Leptothrix cholodnii SP-6: one gene and its partner. The protein of the gene in region 2 binds, or shares a complex with, the protein of the main gene of each other region. Links are inferred from orthologs where the notes say so. Each region holds a gene or a part of one and is shown on either strand. Other genes may lie near its edges.

Region 1 (11,393 bases), 1.6 Mb from region 2 along the record:
GCGGGCAGCGTCAGCATCGACAAGGTCGCCGGCCCGGTCGGCGAGGCGCTCATCATGACCGCCGCCGGCCTGGCGGTGGCGATCCCCGCCGTGCTGGCCTACAACCTGTTCGGCAAATGGGTCGGCGCCTGCGAGGCCGATCTCGAAGGCTACGCCCATGACCTGCGCGAGATGCTGGTCGAGCAGGCCGGCCTGACCCCGCGCCATCCGCCGGCCGGCGAGGAATCATGGCCTTCGGCCGGCTAGAGCGCCGCAGCCTGCCCCAGCCGATGAGCGACATCAACATGACGCCGCTGATCGACGTGATGCTGGTGCTGCTGGTGATCTTCATGATCACCGCGCCGCTGATGAGCGCCAGCCTCAAGCTCGACCTGCCACGCGCCGACGGCGCCGGCCCGGTCAACGAGACGCCGCAGTCGGTGTCGATCGCGCTGCAGGCCAACGGCGCGCTCTACATCGGTGACGAGCGGCTGGAGCCGGCGGCGTTCGCGCAGCGCCTGACCGAGATCGGCCAGCGCGGCGGCACGCCGCCCGAGGTCCAGCTGCGCGCCGACCAAGCCGCGCCCTACGGCCTGGTGGCTCGGCTGATCGGCCAGCTGCAGACGGCCGGCCTGAACCGCATCGCCTTCGTCACCGAGCCCGGCGCGGCCGCATCGGGCCCGCGCTGACGACGATAATCCGCCTCTTTCGCCTCCCAGGCCGGCCGCCCGATCGGGTCGAACCGGCCCCGACGTAGTGCCCGCGCCATGAACGAAAAGTACGATCCCGCCGCCATCGAATCCGCCGCCCATGCGCAGTGGGTCGCGGCCGATGCCTACCGCGTCGACGAAAACGCCCGCGACAGCCAGGGCCAGCTCAAGCCCAAGTTCTACGCCTGCTCGATGCTGCCGTACCCCAGCGGCAAGCTGCACATGGGCCACGTGCGCAACTACACCATCAACGACATGCTCACGCGCCAGCTGCGCATGAAGGGCATGAACGTGCTGATGCCGATGGGCTGGGATGCCTTCGGCCTGCCGGCCGAAAACGCCGCGCTCAAGAACAGCGTGCCGCCCGAAAAATGGACGCGCGAGAACATCGCCACCATGAAGGGCCAGATGCTGGCGATGGGCCTGGCGATCGACTGGAGCCGCGAGGTCGCCACCTGCGACCCGACCTACTACAAATGGAACCAGTGGCTGTTCCTGAAGATGCTCGAAGCCGGCATCGCCGAGCGCCGCACCCAGGTCGTCAACTGGGACCCGGTCGACCAGACCGTGCTGGCCAACGAGCAGGTCATCGACGGCCGCGGCTGGCGTTCGGGCGCGCTGGTCGAGAAGCGTGAGATCCCGGGCTACTACCTCAACATCGTCAAGTACGCCGATGAGTTGCTCGGCGCGGTGGCCAATCCGGAAGATCCGAACTACCTGTCGGGTTGGCCCGAGCGCGTGCGCCTGATGCAGGAGAACTGGATCGGCAAGAGCGAGGGCGTGCGTTTCGCCTTCCCGCACCAGATCGCGGGCGCCGACGGTGAGCTGATCCAGGGCGGCAAGCTCTACGTCTTCACGACCCGCGCCGACACCATCATGGGCGTGACCTTCTGCGCCGTGGCGCCGGAGCATCCGCTGGCTGCACACGCCGCGGCGACGAACCCGGCGCTGGCCGCGTTCATCGCCGAATGTGCGCATGGCGGCACCACCGAAGCCGAACTCGCCACGCAGGAGAAGAAGGGCCTGCCCACGGGCCTGTTCGTGACGCACCCGCTGACGGGCGCGCAGGTCGAGGTCTGGGTCGGCAACTACGTGCTGATGAGCTACGGCGACGGTGCCGTGATGGGCGTGCCGGCGCACGACGAGCGCGATTTCGCGTTCGCCAAGAAATACGGCATCTCGATCCGGCAGGTCGTGCAGGCCGAAGGCCAGACCTTCAGCCTCGACGGCTGGGCCGACTGGTACGGCGACAAGCAGCGCGCGGTGTGCGTCAACTCGGGTCTGCTCGACGGACTGCCGTACAAGGAGGCCGTTTCCAAGGTCGCCGAACTCGTCGGCGCTCAGGGCCTGGGCGAGAAGAAAACCACCTGGCGCCTGCGCGACTGGGGCATCAGCCGCCAGCGTTACTGGGGCACGCCGATCCCGATCATCCATTGCGACGATTGCGGCTCGGTGCCGGTGCCCGAGAAGGATCTGCCGGTCGTGCTGCCGATCGACTGCGTGCCCGATGGCAGCGGCAATCCGCTCAAGAAGCGCACCGACTTCCTGAACGTCGCCTGCCCCTGCTGCGGCAAGCCCGCGCAGCGCGAGACCGACACGATGGACACCTTCGTGGACAGCTCGTGGTACTTCATGCGCTATTGCGACGCCCGCAACAGCGAACAGATGGTCGCCGGCGGCACCGACTACTGGATGCCGATGGACCAGTACATCGGCGGCATCGAACACGCGATCCTGCACCTGCTGTACGCGCGCTTCTGGACCAAGGTGATGCGCGACCTGGGTCTGGTGAAGGTCAACGAACCCTTCACCAAGCTGCTCACGCAAGGCATGGTGCTCAACCACATCTACTCGCGCCGCACCGACAAGGGTGGCATCGAGTACTTCTGGCCGCACGAGGTCGAGAACGTGTTCGACGCCGGCGGCAAGGTCACCGGCGCCAAGCTCAAGAGCGACGGCTCGGCGGTGGATTACGGCGGCATCGGCACGATGTCGAAGTCCAAGAACAACGGCGTCGATCCGCAGGACCTGATCAACCAGTACGGCGCCGACACGGCCCGGCTGTTCGTGATGTTCGCGTCGCCGCCCGAGCAGACGCTGGAGTGGAACGACGCCGGCGTCGAAGGCGCGCACCGTTTCCTCAAGCGCGTGTGGGGCTTCGGCGTCAAGCAGGCCGAGTTGCTGAAGGGCGCGACCGAGGTCGGCGCCGAGCTGTCGGGTGATGCCAAGGCGCTGCGCCGCGAGGTGCATCTGGTGCTCAGGCAGGTCAGCTACGACTACGAGCGCATGCAGTACAACACGGTGGTCAGCGGCTCGATGAAGCTGCTCAACGCGCTCGAGGCCTACAAGCACGACGGCAGCGCCGGCAGCGCGGCCGTGTTGCGCGAAGGTTATTCGGTGCTGCTGCGCGGCCTGTATCCGGCCTGCCCGCACATCACGCATCACCTGTGGTCCGAACTCGGTTATGCCGCCAAGCTGGGCGACCTGCTCGACGCGCCGTGGCCCGAGGTCGTCGAAGCCGCGCTGGTGCAGGACGAGATCGAGCTGGTGCTGCAGGTCAACGGCAAGACGCGCGGTTCGATCAAGGTGCCCGCCGCAGCCGACAAGGCCGCGATCGAGGCGGCCGCTGCGGCCAGCGCCGAGGTTGCCAAGTTCGCCGACGGCAAGCCGATCAGGAAGTTGATCGTGGTGCCGGGCCGCCTCGTCAACGTGGTGGTGTGAGCACGGCCCCGTTCGATCGCGCGCCGCGCCGGCGCCTGCTGGTGCGGGCCGGTGCGGCCGGTGCGGCCGGTGCGCTGCTCGCGGCGCTGGCGGGCTGCGGCTTCCAGCTGCGCCGCCCGCCCGAGCTGCAGCTCAAGCGCATCCATCTGAAGGGTTTCGATCGCTATTCGTCGATGGCCGACGAGTTGCGCCGCCAGCTGCGCCTGAGCCCCGGTGCGCAGCTGGTCGAAGCTGCCGGCGAGGCCGACGCGGTGCTCGAAGCGATCGTCGACACGTCCGGTCGGGTGGTGGCCGCCTCCACCGCCGCCGGTCAGGTGCGCGAGCTGACCTTGCGCGCCGCCTTGCGTTTCCGTGTGCTGGACGCTGCCGGCCGCGAACTGCTCGGCCCGACCGAACTCGCCCAGAGCCGCGACATGAGCTACGCCGAAAACGACGCGCTGGCCAAGGAAAACGAGGCCCAGCTGCTGTTGCGCAACATGCATGGCGACATCGCCAACCAGGTGCTGCGGCGCCTGGCCGCGCTGGCACCCGCTGCCGCGCCGGCCTCGGCCGCGTCTGCCGCTCGCTGAGGCCGCGCCGTGCAACTGCGCTCCGATCAGCTCGGCGCCGCCCTGCAGCGCGGCTTGCGCCCGCTCTACGTGATCCACGGCGACGAGCCGCTGCTGGCGCAGGAAGCCGCCGACCTGATCCGCGCCGCCGCCCGCAAGGCCGGCCACACCGAGCGCAGCGTGTACACCGTCGCCGGTGCGCATTTCGACTGGTCGGGCCTGCTCGGCGAGGCCCAGGCGCTGAGCCTGTTCGCCGACAAGCGACTGATCGAGATCCGCATCCCCGGCGGCAAGCCCGGCAAGGACGGCTCGGAGGCGCTGCAGCGTTACGTCGAGACGCTGTCGGACGACAACATCACGCTGATCGTGCTGCCGCGGCTGGACCGCACCCAGCTCGCCAGCGCCTGGTTCACCGCGCTCGACGGCGCCGGTGCGAGCGTGCGGGTCGACCCGATCGAGCGCCGCGCGCTGCCGCAGTGGATCGCCCAGCGGCTGGCGGCGCAGCAGCAGCGCGTCGAGGACGGCGAGCCCGGCCAGCGCTGCCTGGCGTTTTTTGCCGACTGCATCGAGGGCAACCTGTTGGCCGCGCACCAGGAGATCAGCAAGCTCGGGCTGCTCCATCCGCCGGGCGTGCTGACCTTCGAGCAGGTCGAGGGCGCGGTGCTGAACGTCGCGCGCTACGACGTCTTCAAGCTCGGCGAGTCGGTGCTGGCCGGCCAGGTGGCGCGCGCGCTGCGCATGCTCGAGGGCCTGCAGGCCGAGGGCGAAGCCGCCGTGCTGGTGCACTGGACCTTGAGCGAAGACCTGCGCTCGCTCGCGCGCGTGCAGGCGGCGCTGCAGCAGGGCCGGCCGCTGCCGATGGCCTTGCGCGAGGCGCGGGTCTGGGGCGTCAAGGAAAAGCTCTTCGAGCGCATCGTGCCCGGCCTGTCCACCGAGCGGCTGGCCGAGCTGATCGCCGCCGCCCACCTGTGCGACGGCATCGTCAAGGGCCTGCGCGCACCGGGCTGGCCGCAGGATCCGTGGGCCGCCTTGCAGCGCCTGCTGCTGATGACCATCGACGCGCTGCCGGGGCAGGGCGGCGGCGCCAAGACCGCCGCGCGGCTGGCCCTGCGCGCCTGATCGCGGCGCACGTGCCCACACAAATCGTGCGGGCGCCCCTCTTGAAACGCGGCGGACCGTTCCTATAATCTGTTTTCGTTAGCACTCGCCGGTGGTGAGTGCTAGTGGTCCAGGCTCCCGTCCAAGGGGCCGGACGCCCCACCCGAATCCAGCTCAGCCTACCTAGGAGATGCAATGAAGCTTCGTCCCCTGCACGATCGCGTGATCGTCAAGCGCCTTGAACAAGAAACCAAGACCGCATCGGGCATCGTCATCCCCGACAACGCCGCCGAAAAGCCTGACCAAGGCGAAGTGCTGGCCGTCGGCCCGGGCAAGCGCAATGACAAGGGTGATTTCGTCGCCCTGAACGTGGCCGTCGGTGACCGCGTCCTGTTCGGCAAGTACAGCGGCCAGACCGTCAAGGTCGACGGCGACGAACTGCTCGTGATGCGCGAAGAAGACCTCTTCGCCGTGGTCGGCAAGTAAGCCACCACGCCACGCACCCGAACAACTGAATCTGGAGAATTGAACATGGCAGCAAAAGACGTGATCTTTGGCGGCGAGGCACGTGCCCGCATGGTCGAAGGCGTGAACATCCTGGCCAACGCGGTCAAGGTCACCCTGGGCCCCAAGGGTCGCAACGTGGTGCTCGAGCGCTCGTTCGGCGCCCCGACCGTGACCAAGGACGGTGTGTCCGTGGCCAAGGAAATCGAGCTCAAGGACAAGCTGCAGAACATGGGCGCGCAGATGGTCAAGGAAGTTGCTTCCAAGACCAGCGACAACGCCGGTGACGGCACCACCACCGCCACCGTGCTGGCCCAGGCCATCGTGCGCGAAGGCATGAAGTACGTGGCCGCCGGCATGAACCCGATGGATCTGAAGCGCGGCATCGACAAGGCGGTGCACGCCCTGGTCGCCGAGCTGAAGAAGGCTTCGAAGGCCACCACGACGTCGAAGGAAATCGCCCAGGTTGGCTCGATCTCGGCCAACAGCGACGAATCGATCGGCACCATCATCGCCAACGCGATGGACAAGGTCGGCAAGGAAGGCGTCATCACCGTCGAAGACGGCAAGTCGCTGGACAACGAGCTCGACGTCGTCGAAGGCATGCAGTTCGACCGCGGCTACCTGTCGCCGTACTTCATCAACAACCCCGAGAAGCAAGCCGCGCTGCTGGACAACCCGTTCGTCCTGCTGTTCGACAAGAAGATCTCGAACATCCGCGACCTGCTGCCCACGCTGGAGCAGGTGGCCAAGGCCGGCCGTCCGCTGCTGATCATTGCTGAAGAAGTCGACGGCGAAGCGCTGGCGACCCTGGTGGTCAACACCATCCGCGGCATCCTGAAGGTCGTGGCCGTCAAGGCGCCTGGCTTCGGCGACCGCCGCAAGGCCATGCTCGAAGACATCGCCATCCTGACCGGCGGCAAGGTCATCGCCGAAGAAGTCGGCCTGACGCTCGAGAAGGTCACGCTGGCCGATCTGGGCCAGGCCAAGCGCGTCGAAGTGGGCAAGGAAAACACCACCATCATCGACGGCGCCGGTGCCGCTGGCGACATCGAAGCCCGCGTCAAGCAGATCCGCATCCAGATCGAAGAAGCCACCAGCGACTACGACCGTGAAAAGCTGCAAGAGCGCGTGGCCAAGCTGGCCGGCGGTGTTGCACTGATCAAGGTCGGCGCGGCCACCGAAGTCGAGATGAAGGAAAAGAAGGCCCGTGTCGAAGACGCCCTGCACGCAACCCGCGCAGCCGTCGAAGAAGGCATCGTGGCTGGCGGCGGCGTGGCTCTGCTGCGTGCCAAGCAGGCTGCTGGCGAGATCAAGGGCGACAACGCCGACCAGGACGCCGGCATCAAGCTGGTCCTGAAGGCGATCGAAGCCCCGCTGCGCGAAATCGTCTACAACGCCGGCGGCGAAGCCTCCGTCGTCGTGAACGCCGTGCTGGCCGGTTCGGGCAACTACGGCTTCAACGCCGCCAACGACACCTATGGCGACATGATCGAAATGGGCATCCTGGACCCGACCAAGGTGACCCGCACCGCGCTGCAGAACGCCGCGTCGGTCGCATCGCTGATGCTGACCACCGAGTGCATGGTTGCCGAGGCTCCGAAGGATGAAGCCGCCGGCGGCGGCATGCCCGGCGGCATGGGTGGCATGGGCGGCATGGGCGGCATGGACATGTGATGTCCGCCGTCTGAGCACGGCTCAGGCAAGTGAGAAGGGCCGCGGTGACGCGGCCCTTTTTTATTGTCCGGTCAGTACATCACCCGGTTCGTGAGCCGGATGTTGTTGATCAGCAGTCGCCGGTTGACGTCGGCACGATCGATCGGCTCGACGCCGTGAAATGACCGCTCCGTCTTCGGAAAGGCGAGCAGCCGGTTGGGCAGGAAATCGACCCGTCCGACCTGATCGAATTTCGCGTGTGGATAGTGAGGGCCGCCCCAGCAGGTGAAGTCGGCTTGTTTGGGCCGGTAGAGCGACGTGCCCAGTTCCTGCATGGAGGTGTCCGACGGCAGATAGAAGAGGAACGTCACCAGCCGATGTGGCGCATCGGTGTGCGGTCCGATGGCGTAGCGGGTCTGGTCGTTGACCAGCAGCGCATCGCCACGCACGTTGAGTTGGCCTTCGGCCCGCTGCACGGCGGCGATGCGTGGTTCCAGTGCTTGGTGGAACTTCTCGACAAACGCTTGCAGGAATGTGTCGCTGTACATCCAGTCCGCGAGTTCGCGCCAGAAGCGCGCCTGCTCCTGGCTCAGACGGGCGAAGTCGCTTTCTTCAAAGAGCGTGGTCATGCGCTCCTTGTAGTTGTCCTTGCCGACACGTCCGGTTTCGCTCAGCGGCCGCATGCTCGACAAGGCCGGGAACTGGCGCAGCATCTCGGCGTAGTAGTCGGGCGGGAACACGTCGTCGATCACCGCATGCGGGAACGGCGCGTCGGTGACCGGCGCCTGCGCAACCCGCTCCAGCACGTGGTGCAACACGTCTCGGGCCCGGCTCGACATCGGCAGCCTGAGCGTGGTGCGCTGGATCAGTTCGACCTTCTTTTCAAGCTGGCGCGTGAAGATGAACTCGCCGACGCCCTCGAAGGCCCCCGACGCCCGCAGAGCGCCCTGGGCCTGCTGCGGGTCATGGCTGAAGCCGAGTTCATGCAAGGTCTGGATCACCTGCCGGTGTTCGTCCAGATGGGTGTTGAGTTCGACCAGGACGGTCTTGACCTTCGGATCGCGCAAGGTGGTGAGTGCCCCCGCGATCACCTTGTGCTCGAAGCCGTCGACGTCGAGCTTGATGTGGTCCGGAACGGGCACCGATCCGGCGCTCACCAGCTGGTCGAGCGTGACGCTGAATGCGCCCTGGGCAAAGGCCGAGCCGCGCGGCTTGAGATCGAAGCCGACCTGCTCGCCAAACGAGTGGCACGAGCCGCCCGGGCTGAAGTCCGACAGGTACAGCTTGTCGGCGCCACTGGTGTCCGACAACGCGAGCGGGTAAGCCACCACCCGGCCCGACAACCCATTCAAGGCGATGTTGCTGTTGAGCAGGGCGTAGTTCTGCGACTCGGGTTCGAAGGCATGCACCTGCACGCCGCGGCAGACCGCGCCGAACACCGAGTACATGCCCACGTTGGCGCCGACATCGACCAGTACCTCGCCGCTCTTCATCTGCTTGAGCCAGGCGATGGTGTCGGGTTCCTTGGTGAAGAGGCTTTCGACACGCCACTGCGTCATGCGGTTGGGCGTGTGGAACTTCAGGCGCTTGTCGTCGACCAGGATGCTGGTGACCGTGGCGGCCGCGTCCGGGGTGGCTGTCTTTGCCGGTTTGGACGGGTTTGCGGGCTGGGGCAGGCGGAAGCCTGACAGGTCGAGATCCTCGGCATGTAGCGCCTTCAGGATCAGGGTGAACTCGTTGCCTTCTTCTTCGCGCACATCGACGATGTCGAAACGCGACAGGAAGTGCTCGCGCCACCATGAAAACGGTTGAATCGTCAGGTGGGCGTTGCGGCCGTCAGCCAGTTTCTTGACGGCCGGGCGTGTGGCCACCGTGATCAGTGCGGCCTTCTGCGTCACCCGGCACAGGTCGTCCAGCACGTCGTCGATGCAGTCGGGCTCGACATGTTCGAGCACGTCGGTGCAGACCACCACGTCGGCAGGTTTCGGCTCTGCGCTCAACTCGGGAATGGCCGGGTCATAACCTCGCACCTGGCGTGCCGCCAGTGCCGCGGCCAGGGTCTGCTTGCCGCAGCCGTAGTCGAGGATGTCGCCGGCCTTGACCCGATCGGCCAGTGCGGCGACCACCGGTGCCCAGCGCTGTCCGCTGGTGCCGTAGTCGGGGCGATCGGCATGCAACTGGGCGTTGAGCTGTGCGTAGTGGGCGGTGATCAGCATGGCGTGGAGTCAGGAACCGGGATGTGCGATTGTGCTGCGCGGAAACAAAAAAGCGGCCGGATCGCTCCGGCCGCTTCGGCATTGGGCTTGAGGCGCCGTGTGTGCGTCAGTCTTGGCGGCAGGACGACGGCGAGAGGTTTTCCGGGTTGACCGTGCAGGACCAGACAACGGTGTTGGCCGAGGCGTTCCAGCTCGGTACCAGCGTCACGGTGACGGCCGTGCCACCGAATTCGGCTGTGGCGCCGACGATGACGATGCCCGTGGCTGCCACCGAAGCTGAAGCGACCTTGCCGGCGGCACCCGGGGCCGTGATGCCCGAGACATTGATCGCACCGGCGTTCTGCGAATTTTCAGTGACGGCAGTACGGGTCGAGCTGGCTGCGAGCAGCAACTCCGAAACCTTGGCGCGCAAGGTGTAGTCACGGTAAGCGGGCAGCGCAACTGCGGCCAGGATGCCGATGATCGCGACGACGATCATCAGTTCGATGAGGGTGAAACCTCGTTGGATGCTCTTCATGTGCAACTTCCCTTCGGGGACCAAAACAAGAGGCCTAGATGTCTAGGTGGGTAGGCATAGTAATGCAACAGCCGTGCCTGTTTTTTGGCCCTTGAATTGGGGGTTTGGAGCCTCCCGATTTGATAGATCCGGCCAAATCCCACGGATCGGTTGCCAGGTTCTGACCTAATTTGTCAGGGCTTTCAGTGCGAGTGCCAATTCTCGACACGTTTGTGCCCAGTCGCCCGGCGCAGGTTGTCGGAAGATCCGGGAGCTGGGATACCAGGGCATGCTGTTTCGACCGGCGGTGTAGCGCCAGCCGGGAGCGTGTGGTGTCAGTACCCATACTTCCTTGCCGATGGCGCCGCTCAGGTGGGCGACAGCCGTGCAGACGGTGATCACCAGATCCAGTGAGCAGACCAGTGCGGCCGTTTCGTCGTAGTCGACATGGGCCTCGGGAAAATCATGGATGCGTACGCCATGCAGTTGCTCGAGCTGAGTCAGTTCGGGCGAGTAGTTGCCGTACTGAAGATTGACGAAGTGCACATCGGGCACGTTCAGGATCGGTCCCCACGTCTCGGGCTGGATGGTGCGTGCACGGATTCGGGTCCGATCGGTGCCGCCCCGCCAGGACAAGCCGACCTTGAGTCCCGCTCCGATCGACCGGTCGAGGCGTTCGGTCCATGCCGTTACCCGTTCAGGATCGGCTTTCAGAAAGCCGCTGTGACGCGGGAAATCCTCGTCGCGATTGCGAAAAAAAGACGGAAGGTCGCCCGACGGAATTTGCCACTGCGGCGTCCGGCAGCCCGACAGCCAGTCAGCTTGGTTGCGTCGCTGGGTGGCGATGACTTCAACCTGAGGAAACGAACGCTGGAACAGCCGACCCAGTCGGGGGTCACACTCCAGGATGACATGCCCCATCCGACTGGACAGATCAGGGGTGCAGGAGGCGAACATGATCTCATCGCCGAGCCCTTCGTCGGCCAGCACCAGCAGCGTGTCTTCAGGCGATGGTCGGCCGTTCCAGCGCCGGAACGGCATCGGTCGGAACGGCGAGGCGCCTGCTGCAAAACGGGCTGAATAATTTGCCCATCCCTGCTCCCATCTGCATTCAAGTAGATCGAGCTGGCACAGGTACCAGCGCGCATGGTGGTCGCTCGGGGATCGTGTGATCACCTTCTGGAATACCTCGCGAGCGCCCGCGTAGTTGCCCGCGTGCTGGTAAGCGCAGCCCAAGTTGAGAAGCAGGATGTTGGATGGGTTCTCGAGCGAGTGCAGCGCCTCTTCGTACGCCGTGATGGCTCGTGTATCCTGATCTAGGCGCAGATAGGCGTGGCCCAGTCCGGTGAGTGCATCGGCGCTGGCGGATCCGTTCAGGCTGGCCTGAAAGGCGTCGCGGGCAAGTTCGATCCGGTTGAGCGCAAAGTGGCATTGTCCGATGTGGAATTGCGCCTTGGCTCGCAAA
Region 2 (11,449 bases):
ACCTGGCCCTTGAACTGCTGACCCGGAAAGGCGTCCATCTCGGCCTCGATGACCGCGCCGCGCCGCAGCCGGCCCAGCACCCGCTCGGGCAGGCGGTAATCGAGCCACATGCTGCTGGTGTCTTCGAGGTTGATGAGGTCGGCGCCATCCTTGACGAAATCGCCGACGTTGATCAGCCGGATGCCGGCCATCGCGTCGAACGGTGCAAGCACGCGCATGCGCGCCAGCTGCGCCTCGACCAGCCGGACTTGCGCATCGGCCACGGCGACGTTGGCGGCCGCCTGATCGACGGCACTCTGGCTCACGAACTTTTCAGCTGCCAGCTCCTGGCTGCGCTGCAGATTGGTGTTGGCGATGCCGGCCTGGGCCCGCGCCTGCTGCAACTGGGCCTGCTGCAGGGTGTCGTCGAGCTGGATCAGCAGTTGGCCGCGGCGCACCCGCTGGCCGTCCTGGAAGCCGATCTTCATGATCCGGCCGGCCACCTCGGGCCGCATCATCACGCCCTGGTTGGAGCGCAGGCTGCCGACCGCGTGCACATCGTCGTCGAGCCGGCGCAACACCACCTGGCCGACCTCGACCGGTGCCGGCCCGCCCGCGTTGCCGGATCGGCCCTGAGCCCCCTTGGCCGCGCCAGAACCCGCGCCGGCCACCGGCCCACCCGCCGCTGCCTCGCCGGCGACGGGACTCGTGCCGGCGGGTCGGTTCTGCACCCAATAGGCCGCACCGGCGAGGGCCACCAGGCCCACGAGGGCCACCAGTTTTTGTGTGATCTTCACAGGGCGCCAGGCCCGTGGAGGGGCCGTTGAAGAGGTTGACGCTGAAATGTAAGCGCAGCCACCGGCGGTCGGGCAGTGCGAAACCGAATGGCCCGTCGCGGGCAGGGATCAGCGCGCGCGCGCGACTTCGACGCCGCGGTTGGCGAGCGCATCGGCGCGTTCGTTGCCCGGGTCGCCGGCATGGCCCTTGACCCAGCGCCACTCGATCTGGTGCAAGGTGGACAAGGCATCCAGGCGCTGCCAGAGGTCGACGTTCTTGACCGGCTTGTTGTCGGCGGTTTTCCAGCCGCGCCGCTTCCAGCCGTGAATCCAGCTGCTGATGCCGTTCTGGACGTAGGCGCTGTCGGTGTAGACCGTGATGCGGCAGCTGCGCTTGAGGCTGGCCAGCGCCTCGATCACCGCCATCATCTCCATGCGGTTGTTGGTGGTGTTGGCCTCGCCGCCGCAGAGCTCCTTTTCATGCCCGCCGCTGACCAGCCAGGCACCCCAGCCGCCCGGGCCCGGGTTGCCCTTGCAGGCGCCGTCGGTGTAGATCACCACCTCGGGTTTGGCGATGACCGCTTGCGGGCCGGCTGTCGATTCGATGCTCATGGATGGGGCTAATTTTTCAAAGGCCGAAGTATCGGGCCAGCGCCAGCCTCGAGGCTCGAATCGCGTCAGGGCTCGTGGTGATGCCGGGCGACCGCCGCCGGAACGGTCGCGCCCTGGGTCTTCTTGCGCCAGGCCGGACCCATCAGGCGCATCGCGCGCACCCGCTTGACGGCCACCAGCACATAGGCCGAACCCAGCACCGGCCACCAGCGCGAGCCGGCATCGTCGAACCAGGCGCAGCGCTCGAGCCAGCGCTCGGTCGCGAACGGCGGGCGATAGCAGCCGAAGCGGCCGGACTCGAACTCGAGGCCCAGCAGCCGCAGCCAGTCGCGCAGGCGGCGCCAGCCGATCAGTTCGGTGCCGCTGCTGACCGGGCCCGAGCCCCAGCCCAGCCGGCCTGCGACGTCGGCGCTGGCCTGGTAGGCGCCCCACAGGCTGGCGGGGTTGAAACCGATCACCACCACCCGGCCCTCGGGCATCAGCACCCGCTCGACCTCGCGCAGGGTCTGGTGCGCATCACCGGCAAGTTCGAGCGTGTGGGGCAGGACCACGAGGTCCAGGCTGGCGGACGGAAACGGCAGCGTCTCGTAGTCGCTCATGACGCTCAGCGGCAGCGGGCCGGGTGGCCAGATCGCGGCGCCGTCGACCGGCGCGGGCGCGCTGGCGGCCAGTCCCGCGTTCAAGGGTCCGTCGTTGACCAGCCAGCGGTGGCGCATGCGGTTGCAGCGCAGTCCCTGCACCGCCGGCCAGCCCAGTTGCACCGCGTGGTAGCCGAAAATGTTGCTCACCAGGCGATCGAGCTGGGCCTGCTCCCACGCGACCAGATAGCGGCCCGGAGGGGTCGTCAGCCACTCGTCAATCCCTATAATTGCTGACTCTTTCGCCATGAATCTACTAGCGCTGCCCGCCTTCGACGACAACTACATCTGGATGCTCCATGACGGCCAGGCGGGCGTGGTGGTGGATCCGGGTGACGCTGCGCCGGTGATTGCGGCGCTCGAGCGCCTGTCGCTGCGTCTGGCGGGCATTCTAGTGACGCACCACCACGGCGATCACGTCGGTGGCCTGGCCGCCCTGCTGCAGCGATGGCCGGTGCCGGTGTGGGGCCCTGCGGGCGAGCCGATGCCGGTGCCCGTCACCGCGGTGCGCGATGGCGACACGGTGCGTGTGCTCGGCCTGGCCCTGCAGGTCATCGACGTGCCCGGCCACACCGCCGGCCATGTCGCCTACTTCATCGATGCGGCCGATCAGCCGTCGATCGGCGAGCCGGTGCTGTTCTGTGGCGACACGCTGTTCTCGGCCGGCTGCGGCCGGCTGTTCGAGGGCACGCCGGCGCAGATGCTGACGTCGTTGTCGCGCCTGGCCGCGCTGCCCGGCGACACCCGCGTCTGCTGCGCCCACGAGTACACGCTGTCGAACCTGCGCTTCGCGCGTGCGGTCGAGCCCGACAATGCCGCGATCGCCCGGCACGAGGCCCATTGCCTCGGCCTGCGCGCCACCCGGACCCCCACCTTGCCCAGCCGGATCGCGCTGGAGCGCCAGATCAACCCCTTTCTGCGCAGCCACGAGGCCGCCGTCATCGAGACGGCGCGCGAGCGTGGCGCCGATGCGCACGACCCGGTGGCGGTGTTTGCCGCCATCAGAGCCTGGAAGAACACCTACCGATGAAATCATCCGCACGCGCCGGTCTGGCACTCACCGCCGTCGCCTTGGCCAGCTGGCTGGCCGGTTGCGCGACCGCCCCGCAGGCCTCGCTGTCCAACACCAGCGAGATCCCGCCGCCGCCGCTGCTGACCACCGTCTCGACCCGCACCCAGCGCCCGCAAGAAGGCCCGCTCGCGCCGCTGCCGTCGCTGGACGGCCAGAACGCGCCGGTCGCCAGCGCCGCCGCACCCGGGGCCGGCGACGTCGCCACCAGCCCGCAACCGGCCGCGACCCGCACGCTCAACCCGACCGGCACGGCCCATGCCGACGACGGCGGCGCCACGGTCGACGTCCGGCCGCTGGCCCGCTCCGAGATCCTCAGCGCCGCCCTGCCCCCGGCCGAGCCCGAAAACGGCATCGATGCAGCCGGCCGACCGACCGACATCCTGCGTCCCGATCAGACGCCGATCGACGACTCGCAGGCCCGCCTCGACCTCTGGCAGCGCGTGCGCGACAGCTACCGCATGCCCGATCTCGACGGCGCGCTGGTCGAGCAGCACGAGCGCTGGTACGCCGCCCGCCCCGAATACGTGCAGCGCATGACCGAGCGCGGCGGCCGCTACCTGTTCCACATCCTCGACGAAGTCCAGCGTCGCGGCATGCCCGGCGAGCTGGCGCTGCTGCCGTTCATCGAAAGCGCCTTCAACCCGCAGGCGATGTCGGTCGCCAAGGCGTCGGGCATGTGGCAGTTCATCCCGTCGACCGGGCGCGATTTCGACCTCAAGCAGAACCATTTCCGCGACGACCGCCGCGACGTGCTGGCCTCGACCCGCGCCGCGCTCGACTACCTGGCGCGCCTGCATCGTCAGTTCGGCGACTGGCACCTCGCGCTGGCCGCCTACAACTGGGGTGAAGGCAACGTCAGCCGGGCCATCGCGCGCAACCAGCGCCTGGGCCTGGCCACCGGCTACGAGAGCCTGCGCATGCCGGCCGAGACGCGCAGCTACGTGCCCAAGCTGCAGGCGGTCAAGAACATCGTCGCCAACCCGCGCGCCTTCGGCCTGACGCTGCCGGCGCTCGAGAACCACCCGTATTTCATGAGCGTGGCGATCAAGCGCGACATCGACGTGGCGCTGGCCGCGCGGCTGGCCGGTCTCGGCGTCGACGAGTTCAAGGCGCTCAACCCGTCGATGAACAAGCCCGTCATCCTGGCCGCAGGCACGCCGCAGGTGCTGCTGCCCTACGACAACGCCGATGCGTTCGTGCGCCGCCTCGAGGCCCATCAAGGCCCGCTCGCCAGCTGGACCGCCTGGGTCGTGCCGCGCACCATGCGCCCGGCCGATGCGGCCAGGCAGGTCGGCGTGAGCGAGTCGGTGCTGCGCGAGGTCAACCACATCCCGCCGCGCATGCTGGTCAAGGCCAGTTCGACCCTGCTGGTGCCGCGCTCGCTGCGGCGCAGCGTCGACGTCTCCGAGCAGGTCGCCGACAACGCCTACATGAGCCTGGCGCCGGATCTGCCGCCGATGAAGAAGGTGGCGATCAAGGCGCGCAAGGGCGACACGGTGGCCAGCGTGGCCAAGCGCCATCGCATCAGCGCGGCGCAACTGGCGCAATGGAACAAGGTGTCGACCAGCGCGCGCTTTGCCGCCGGCCAGTCGCTGGTGATCTACAAGGCGAACAAGCCGGCCAAGGCCACCAAGGTGCGCCGTGCCCAGGCGCCGGCCAAGGCGGTCAGGGTGGCGAGCAGCCGTCCGTGAATCGACTGAAGCAACCGAAGCCGCCGCGGCATGCGGCTGCTTCGGCGGGCCGCTTCAGCGCCGCTCGCTGAAGGCGTGCGCGATGGTGCCGAGGTCGACGTATTCGAGCTCGCTGCCGATCGGCACGCCGCGCGCCAGCCGCGTCACGCGCAGGCCGCGTGACTTGAGGGCCTCGGCGATCACGTGCGCCGTGACCTCGCCCTCGGCGGTGAAGTTGGTCGCGACGATCACCTCCTGCACCACCTCGTCGAAGGCGCGCTCGATCAGCGCCGGCAGGCCGATGTCGTGCGCGCCCACGCCGTCGAGCGGGCTGAGCTTGCCCATCAGCACGAAATACAGCCCGCGGTAGCTGCCGGTGCGCTCCACCGCGGCCTGGTCGGCCGGCGTCTCGACGACGCACAGCTGATGCGGATCGCGCTGCGGGTCGAGGCAGGTGGCGCACACCGGCTGCTCGGTGAAGGTGTGGCAGCGCTCGCAGTGCTGCACCTTCTGCACCGCCGCATCCAGCGCGCGCGCCAGCTGCGAGGCGGCGGGCTGGTCGTGCTGCAGCAGGTGATACGCCATGCGCTGCGCCGACTTCACGCCCACGCCCGGCAATCGGCGCAGCGCCTCGACCAGGTGCGCCAGGGCGTCGCCGGACGAGGCTTTCATCGTGAGTCCCGACGCCTGCGCGCCGTCATCAGAACGGGAACTTCATGCCCGGGGGCAGCGGCATGCCGGCGGTGAGCTTGCCCATCTTTTCCTGGCTGACCGCTTCGGCACGGCGCACGGCATCGTTGAAGGCGGCGGCCACCAGGTCTTCGAGCATGTCCTTGTCGTCGGCCAGCAGGCTCGGGTCGATCGACAGGCGCTTGACGTCGTGCTTGCAGGTCATCACCACCTTCACCAGGCCGGCACCCGACTGGCCTTCGACCTCGACGTTGGCGAGTTCGTCCTGTGCCTTCTTCAGGTTGTCCTGCATCGCCTGGGCTTGTTTCATCAGGCCGGCGAGTTGTCCTTTGATCATGGCGTGTCCTTGGGGTTGGAATGGAAAATGGAAAAGTGGAAGTTGAAACGGGGGTGGCCCGTGGCCACGGGCAAGCGAGTCTGACCGTCAGCGAGGCCGCACCGAACCCGGCACGATGCGCGCGCTCGGGTAGCGCGCCAGCAACTGCTGCACCACCGGATCGTTGCGGATCACCCGTTCGGCCTGCGCCTGGGCCTGCGACCTGGCTGCCACGTCACGGCGGGCGGCGCTGTCGGTGACGGCACCGACGTCGATCTCCAGCCGCTGCGGCTGTCCGAGCAGTTCGCTCATGGCGGCCTGCAGGCGCTCGCGGTGGCTGGCCTGGCGCAGCGATTCGCGCTCGACGCGCAGCTGCCAGCAGACCGGATCGGCAGCGTCGTCGATGCCGGTGCATTCGGCCTGCCAGGCCAGCTCACGCACCAGGCCGGTGACCTTGGTCTGCGCGAGCAGCTGCTGCACGGTGGCCAGCCAGCGGGCCTGGGCCGGATGGGGCGCGGGGATGTCGGCGGCCTGCGGTGCGTCGACGACTTCGGGCGATGGCGGTTGGCTCTCGTTGCGGGCGGTCGGGCGGGCGCCGTCCGATGACTCGGACTCTTCGCGCACCCAGGGCGGTTCGTCGTCCCAGGGTGGCGTTTCGGCTGCCGCAGCAGGCGCCGCCGCCGGACGCAACGGTGGCGCCGGTTCGGACACGCTGATCGCAGTCGGGGCAGCCATCGGGGCAGCAACCGGGGCAGCCATCGGGGTCGGGGATGCGCGCGGCGGCTCCGGGCGGACCGGTGGGGCCGACGGTGCCTGCGCCACCGATGGCACCGTCGTCTTGCTGACGGCGCCGCTGGTGCGCAGCAGCTCGCGGCTGGCTGCCACGGCCGGAGCCGGCACGGGCGCTGCGGCGACGATCGGCGCGGCGGCTGCCGGCCTGACCGCCGACGCAGCGGCACCACCGGCCGGCCGGAACGCCAGCATGCGCAGCAGCACCATCACCAGGCCGCTGTATTCATCGGGCGCCAGCGCCAGTTCGGCACGGCCGTGCAGCGCGATGCTGTAGAGCAGCTGGGTCTCGTCGGCCGGCAGCAAGGGCGCCAGGCCCTGCAGCACCGCCGCGTCGGGATGGGTCGGGTCGATCGCCTGCGGCACTGCCTGCAGCACCGCCATCTGCTGCGCCAGATCGGCCAGCTCTTCGAGCGTGCCGGCGGCCGACAGGCCCTGCGCGCGCAGCTCGTCGACCGTGCGCACCAGCGCCACGCCGTCGCTGGCGGCCAGCGCCTCGACGATGCGCACCCCATGACCGCGGTCGACCGCACCCAGCATCTGGCGCACGGCGGCCTCGCCGAGGTGGCCGCCGGCGTAGGCGATGGCCTGGTCGGTGAGCGACAGCGCGTCGCGCATCGAGCCGCGCGCGCCACGCGCCAGCAGCCGCAGCGCCGGATCCTCGAACGGCACCGATTCGGCGTTCAGCACTGTCTGCAGGTGCTCGAAGACGGTTTCGGTGGCCATCGGCCGCAGGTTGAACTGCAGGCAGCGGCTCAGCACCGTCACCGGCACCTTCTGCGGATCGGTGGTGGCGAGCACGAACTTCAGGTACTCGGGCGGCTCCTCGAGCGTCTTCAGCATCGCGTTGAAGGCGGTCGTCGAGAGCATGTGCACCTCGTCGATCATGTAGACCTTGAAGCGCCCCACCACCGGCTTGTAGACGGCCTGATCGAGCAGCTGGCTGATCTCGTCGACACCGCGGTTCGACGCCGCATCGAGCTCGACATAGTCGACGTGGCGGCCGGCGTCGATGTCGCGGCAGGCGCTGCACACGCCACATGGCGTGGCGGTGATGCCGCCCAGGCCGTCGGCGCCGACGCAGTTCAGGCTCTTGGCCAGGATGCGCGAGACGGTGGTCTTGCCGACGCCGCGGGTGCCGGTGAACAGGTAGGCGTGGTGCAGACGCTGTTGCGTCAGGGCATTGCTCAGGGCCTGCACGACGTGCGCCTGCCCCACCAGCTCGGCGAAGCTGCGCGGGCGGTACTTGCGGGCCAGGACGATATAGGACATGGAGAGGATTCTAGGGTGCCCGATAATCGCTCCCCATGACTTCCGCCTCCCCCACCCCGTCCTCGGCCATGCCGGGCGATGCCGCCACCGGCACCCTGAGCTACGAACAAGCCGGCGTCAACTACGACCTGATCGACCCGCTCAAGGTCACGGCCCAGCGCGCCGCGGCCTCCACCGCCAGCCAGCTGGCGCACCACGGTTTCACCGAAGTGGCCGCCTCGCGCGGCGAATCGGCCTATGTGGTCGACGTCGGGCCGTTCTACCTCGCCTCGATCGTCGAGTGCCTGGGCACCAAGACGCTCGTCGCCGACGAGATGGCGCGCCTGACCGGCAAGAGCTGGTACGACGCCATCGCGCAAGACACCATCGCGATGGCCATCAACGACCTGATCACGGTCGGCGCCACGCCGCTGGTGGTGCAGGCCTACTGGGCCGCCGGCGGCTCCGACTGGTTCGGCGACGACCAGCGCTCGCAGGCGCTGGTGGCCGGCTGGAAGCGCGCCTGCGAGGTCTGCCAGGTCGCCTGGGGCGGCGGCGAAACCCCGGCGCTGGCCGGCATCGTCGAAGAAGGCCGCATCGACCTGGCGGCCTCGTGCACCGGCCTGATCAACCCGAAGGAGCGCCTGTCGGTGGGCGACAAGCTCGCCGCCGGCGACGCCATCGTGCTGCTGGCGTCGAGCGGCATCCACGCCAACGGCCTGAGCCTGGCGCGCAAGCTGGTCGAGCGCCTGCCCGACGGCTACCTGACCGAGATCGCCCCCGGGCTGACGTACGGCGCGGCGCTGCTGGCGCCCACCACGCTCTATTCGCCGGTCACCGAGGCGCTGTTCAAGGCCGGCATCACGCCGCACTACTGCGCCAACATCACCGGCCACGGCTGGCGCAAGCTGCTGCGCCATCCGGCCGAACTGAGCTACCGCATCCACACGGTGCCGCCGGTGACGCCGGTGCTGCGCTTCATCCAGCAGCAGGCGCAGCAGGACGACCGCGAGGCCTACAGCACGCTCAACATGGGCGCGGGTTTCGCGATCTTCGTGGCCGCCGAAGACGCCGAGCGCACGGTCGAGATCGCCCGCGCGCAGGGCATCGCGGCCTGGGTGGCCGGCGAGGTCGAGGCCGGTGCCAAGCGCCTGCAGATCGAGCCGCTGGACATCGAGTTCGGCAACGACGACCTGCAGCTGCGTTGAACCCGGCCGCGCCCGTCGCCCCGCAAGCCGCATCGGCATCGGCATGATCCCCTGGCTGCCCGACGACAGCGACAGCGCGCCCTTCCCGCCCACCCGCCTCGCGCTGGGCCCCGACAGCGAGGCGCCGGGGCTGCTGTGCGCGGGCGGGCAGCTCAGCGTGGCGCGGCTGCGCATGGCCTACCGGCTGGGCATCTTCCCGTGGTACAGCCAGGGCCAGCCGGTGCTGTGGTGGAGCACCGACCCGCGCATGGTGCTGCAGGTGGCGCAGTTCAGGCTGCACCGCTCGCTGAAGAAGACGCTGCGGCGCTTTCTCGTCACGCCGGGCAACGAGGTGCGCATCGACAGCGCCTTCGCCGACGTCATCGACCACTGCAGCCGCACGCCGCGCGAAGGCCAGGACGGCACCTGGATCGTGCCCGAGGTCAAGGCCGCCTACGTGGCGCTGCACCGCGCCGGATCGGCCCATTCCTTCGAGACCTGGGTCGACGGCGAACTGGTCGGCGGCCTCTACGGCGTCAACATCGGACGCATGTTCTACGGCGAGTCGATGTTCGCGCGCCGCACCGATGCGTCGAAGATCGCCCTGGCGGCGCTGGTGGCGTTCTGCCTGGCGCACGAGATCGCCTGGATCGACTGCCAGATGGAAACCGAACACCTGGCATCGCTGGGTGCGCAGCCGGTTCCGAGGGCGCAGTTCGAGGCCCATCTGCGCCGGGTGGTCGATCTGCCCGCCCCGAAGGATTGGTTTTATGATCCTTCGTCGTGGGCCCGGCTGGGAGACCGGGGCCCAGGTCAGCCGAGTCCATCTGCGTGACGCACCCGAAGGAACTACCGCTCGCCCAGTTGCAGTTCTATGCAACCGCGCCCTACCCCTGCAGCTACCTGGCCGACCGCATGGCGCGCTCGCAGGTGGCCACGCCGTCGCACCTGATCAACGCCGAGACCTACTCCGGCCTGGTCGCCGCCGGTTTCCGGCGCAGCGGCATGTTCACCTATCGCCCGTATTGCGACGGCTGCCAGTGCTGCGTGCCGCTGCGCGTGCCGGTGAACGACTTCGCGCCCAGCCGCAGCCAGCGCCGGGCCTGGAAACAGCACCAGGGCCTGCAGGCGCGCGTGATGCGCCTGTGCTTCGTGCCCGAGCACTACGCGCTCTACCTGCGCTACCAGAACCGGCGCCACGCCGGGGGCGGCATGGACGAGGACTCGGTCGATCAGTACACCCAGTTCCTGCTGCAGAGCCGCGTCAACTCGCGGCTGGTCGAGTTTCGCGAGCCCGGCATCGGCGACCAGCCTGGCGCGCTGCGCATCGTCTCGATCCTCGACGTGCTCAACGACGGGCTGTCGGCGGTCTACACCTTCTACGAGCCCGACCCGGCCTGCAGCTACGGCACCTACAACGTCATGTGGCAGATCGCCCAGGCGCGTGAGCTGGGCCTGCCGTATCTGTACCTCGGCTACTGGATCGAGGCCAGCGCCAAGATGGCCTACAAGTCGCTCTTCCAGCCGCACGAGATGCTGCTGGGCGGCACCTGGCAGCGCCAGCCGGCGCGGTGAAGATCAAGATCCGCAGCCGACCTGCAACCCGTCTTCAGCCACGCACGAACAGGGTCTTCAGCGGCTCGTCGCCCACCTGGCGGCTGCAGTGGCCGTGCAGGGCCGGGTCGAACACCGCGCCGGCGGGCAACACGTCGGCCGAATAGAAGTGATCGCCAGGCCGGAAGACGCGCTTGCTGCCGTCCTGCAGGCCGATCTCCATCACGCCACCGATGATGAACACCCACTGCGGCTCGCCGGTGCAATGGAAATCGCTGCGAAAACCGACCGGGCTCTCGCGCAGCTGATAGCCGCCGCTCGGCAGCAAGGGCGACAGGCGCGATTGCGGCTTGCCTTCGCTCAGCGCGAGGCTCGATTCGGCCCAATGGGCGCGGCCGTCGGCGCCGGTGACGAGGCTGATCTTGGTGAAAACGCTCATGGGTGCTCCAGTCGATGCGTGAGGTGGGTGGAATCGTCAGCCCGGCATCGTAGTGGCCCGCAGCCGCCCTGCAGCCGGGGCTGCACGACGACACAATCGCGGCTTCTTTGAACGGCTGAGGAGACCCCATGAAACCCATCGCCCTTGTGACCGGAGCCGGCAGCGGCATCGGCCGCGCCTGTGCCCACGCCCTGCTGGCCGACGGCTGGAACGTCGCCTTCGTGGGCCGCCGCGCCGAGACGCTGCAGGCCGCCATCGACGCCGCGCCCGACGTGAGCGGCGACATCGCGACGCGCACCCTGGCGCTGCCCGCCGACGTGTCCGACGCCGCCTCGGTGGCGGCCGCCTTCGAGGCCGTGCAGGCCCATTGGGGCCGGCTCGACCTGCTGTTCAACAACGCCGGCATCTCGCTGCCTTCGACGATGCCCGACGAGATCGGCATCGAAGACTGGCGGCGTGTCGTCGACACCAACCTC

Evidence for each region.
Region 1: the proteins of dnaX (region 2) and holA are in contact, whole or in part, in a cryo-EM structure (PDB 8GIZ), measured with the Escherichia coli proteins. The link is inferred for Leptothrix cholodnii SP-6 from one-to-one orthologs.

What each region holds. Positions count from the first base shown.
Region 1 is NC_010524.1:514,999-526,391, forward strand. What follows is about bases 3,127-6,032. They hold holA (DNA polymerase III subunit delta), read left to right. Parts: upstream 3,127-3,988; coding sequence 3,989-5,077; downstream 5,078-6,032. Other genes in these bases: leuS (leucine--tRNA ligase), read left to right, coding at 3,127-3,410; LCHO_RS02415 (LPS-assembly lipoprotein LptE), read left to right, coding at 3,407-3,979; groES (co-chaperone GroES), read left to right, coding at 5,252-5,542; groL (chaperonin GroEL), read left to right, coding at 5,588-6,032. In the rest of the region: LCHO_RS02400 (MotA/TolQ/ExbB proton channel family protein), read left to right, coding at 1-246; LCHO_RS02405 (ExbD/TolR family protein), read left to right, coding at 228-668; more of leuS, read left to right, coding at 747-3,126; more of groL, read left to right, coding at 6,033-7,237; LCHO_RS21900 (FkbM family methyltransferase), read right to left, coding at 7,309-9,432; LCHO_RS24090 (pilin), read right to left, coding at 9,539-9,949; LCHO_RS02450 (tetratricopeptide repeat protein), read right to left, coding at 10,115-11,393. UniProt on the Escherichia coli protein: Part of the beta sliding clamp loading complex, which hydrolyzes ATP to load the beta clamp onto primed DNA to form the DNA replication pre-initiation complex.
Region 2 is NC_010524.1:2,137,275-2,148,723, forward strand. Bases 5,339-8,300 are described here. They hold dnaX (DNA polymerase III subunit gamma/tau), read right to left. Parts: upstream 7,815-8,300; coding sequence 5,862-7,814; downstream 5,339-5,861. Other genes in these bases: recR (recombination mediator RecR), read right to left, coding at 5,339-5,419; LCHO_RS09910 (YbaB/EbfC family nucleoid-associated protein), read right to left, coding at 5,448-5,774; LCHO_RS09920 (AIR synthase-related protein), read left to right, coding at 7,850-8,300. In the rest of the region: LCHO_RS09880 (efflux RND transporter periplasmic adaptor subunit), read right to left, coding at 1-755; rnhA (ribonuclease HI), read right to left, coding at 885-1,367; LCHO_RS09890 (class I SAM-dependent methyltransferase), read right to left, coding at 1,433-2,254; gloB (hydroxyacylglutathione hydrolase), read left to right, coding at 2,253-3,035; LCHO_RS09900 (transglycosylase SLT domain-containing protein), read left to right, coding at 3,032-4,768; more of recR, read right to left, coding at 4,823-5,338; more of LCHO_RS09920, read left to right, coding at 8,301-9,001; aat (leucyl/phenylalanyl-tRNA--protein transferase), read left to right, coding at 9,045-9,815; LCHO_RS09930 (arginyltransferase), read left to right, coding at 9,812-10,555; LCHO_RS09935 (cupin domain-containing protein), read right to left, coding at 10,590-10,973; LCHO_RS09940 (SDR family oxidoreductase), read left to right, coding at 11,102-11,449. UniProt on the Escherichia coli protein: Part of the beta sliding clamp loading complex, which hydrolyzes ATP to load the beta clamp onto primed DNA to form the DNA replication pre-initiation complex.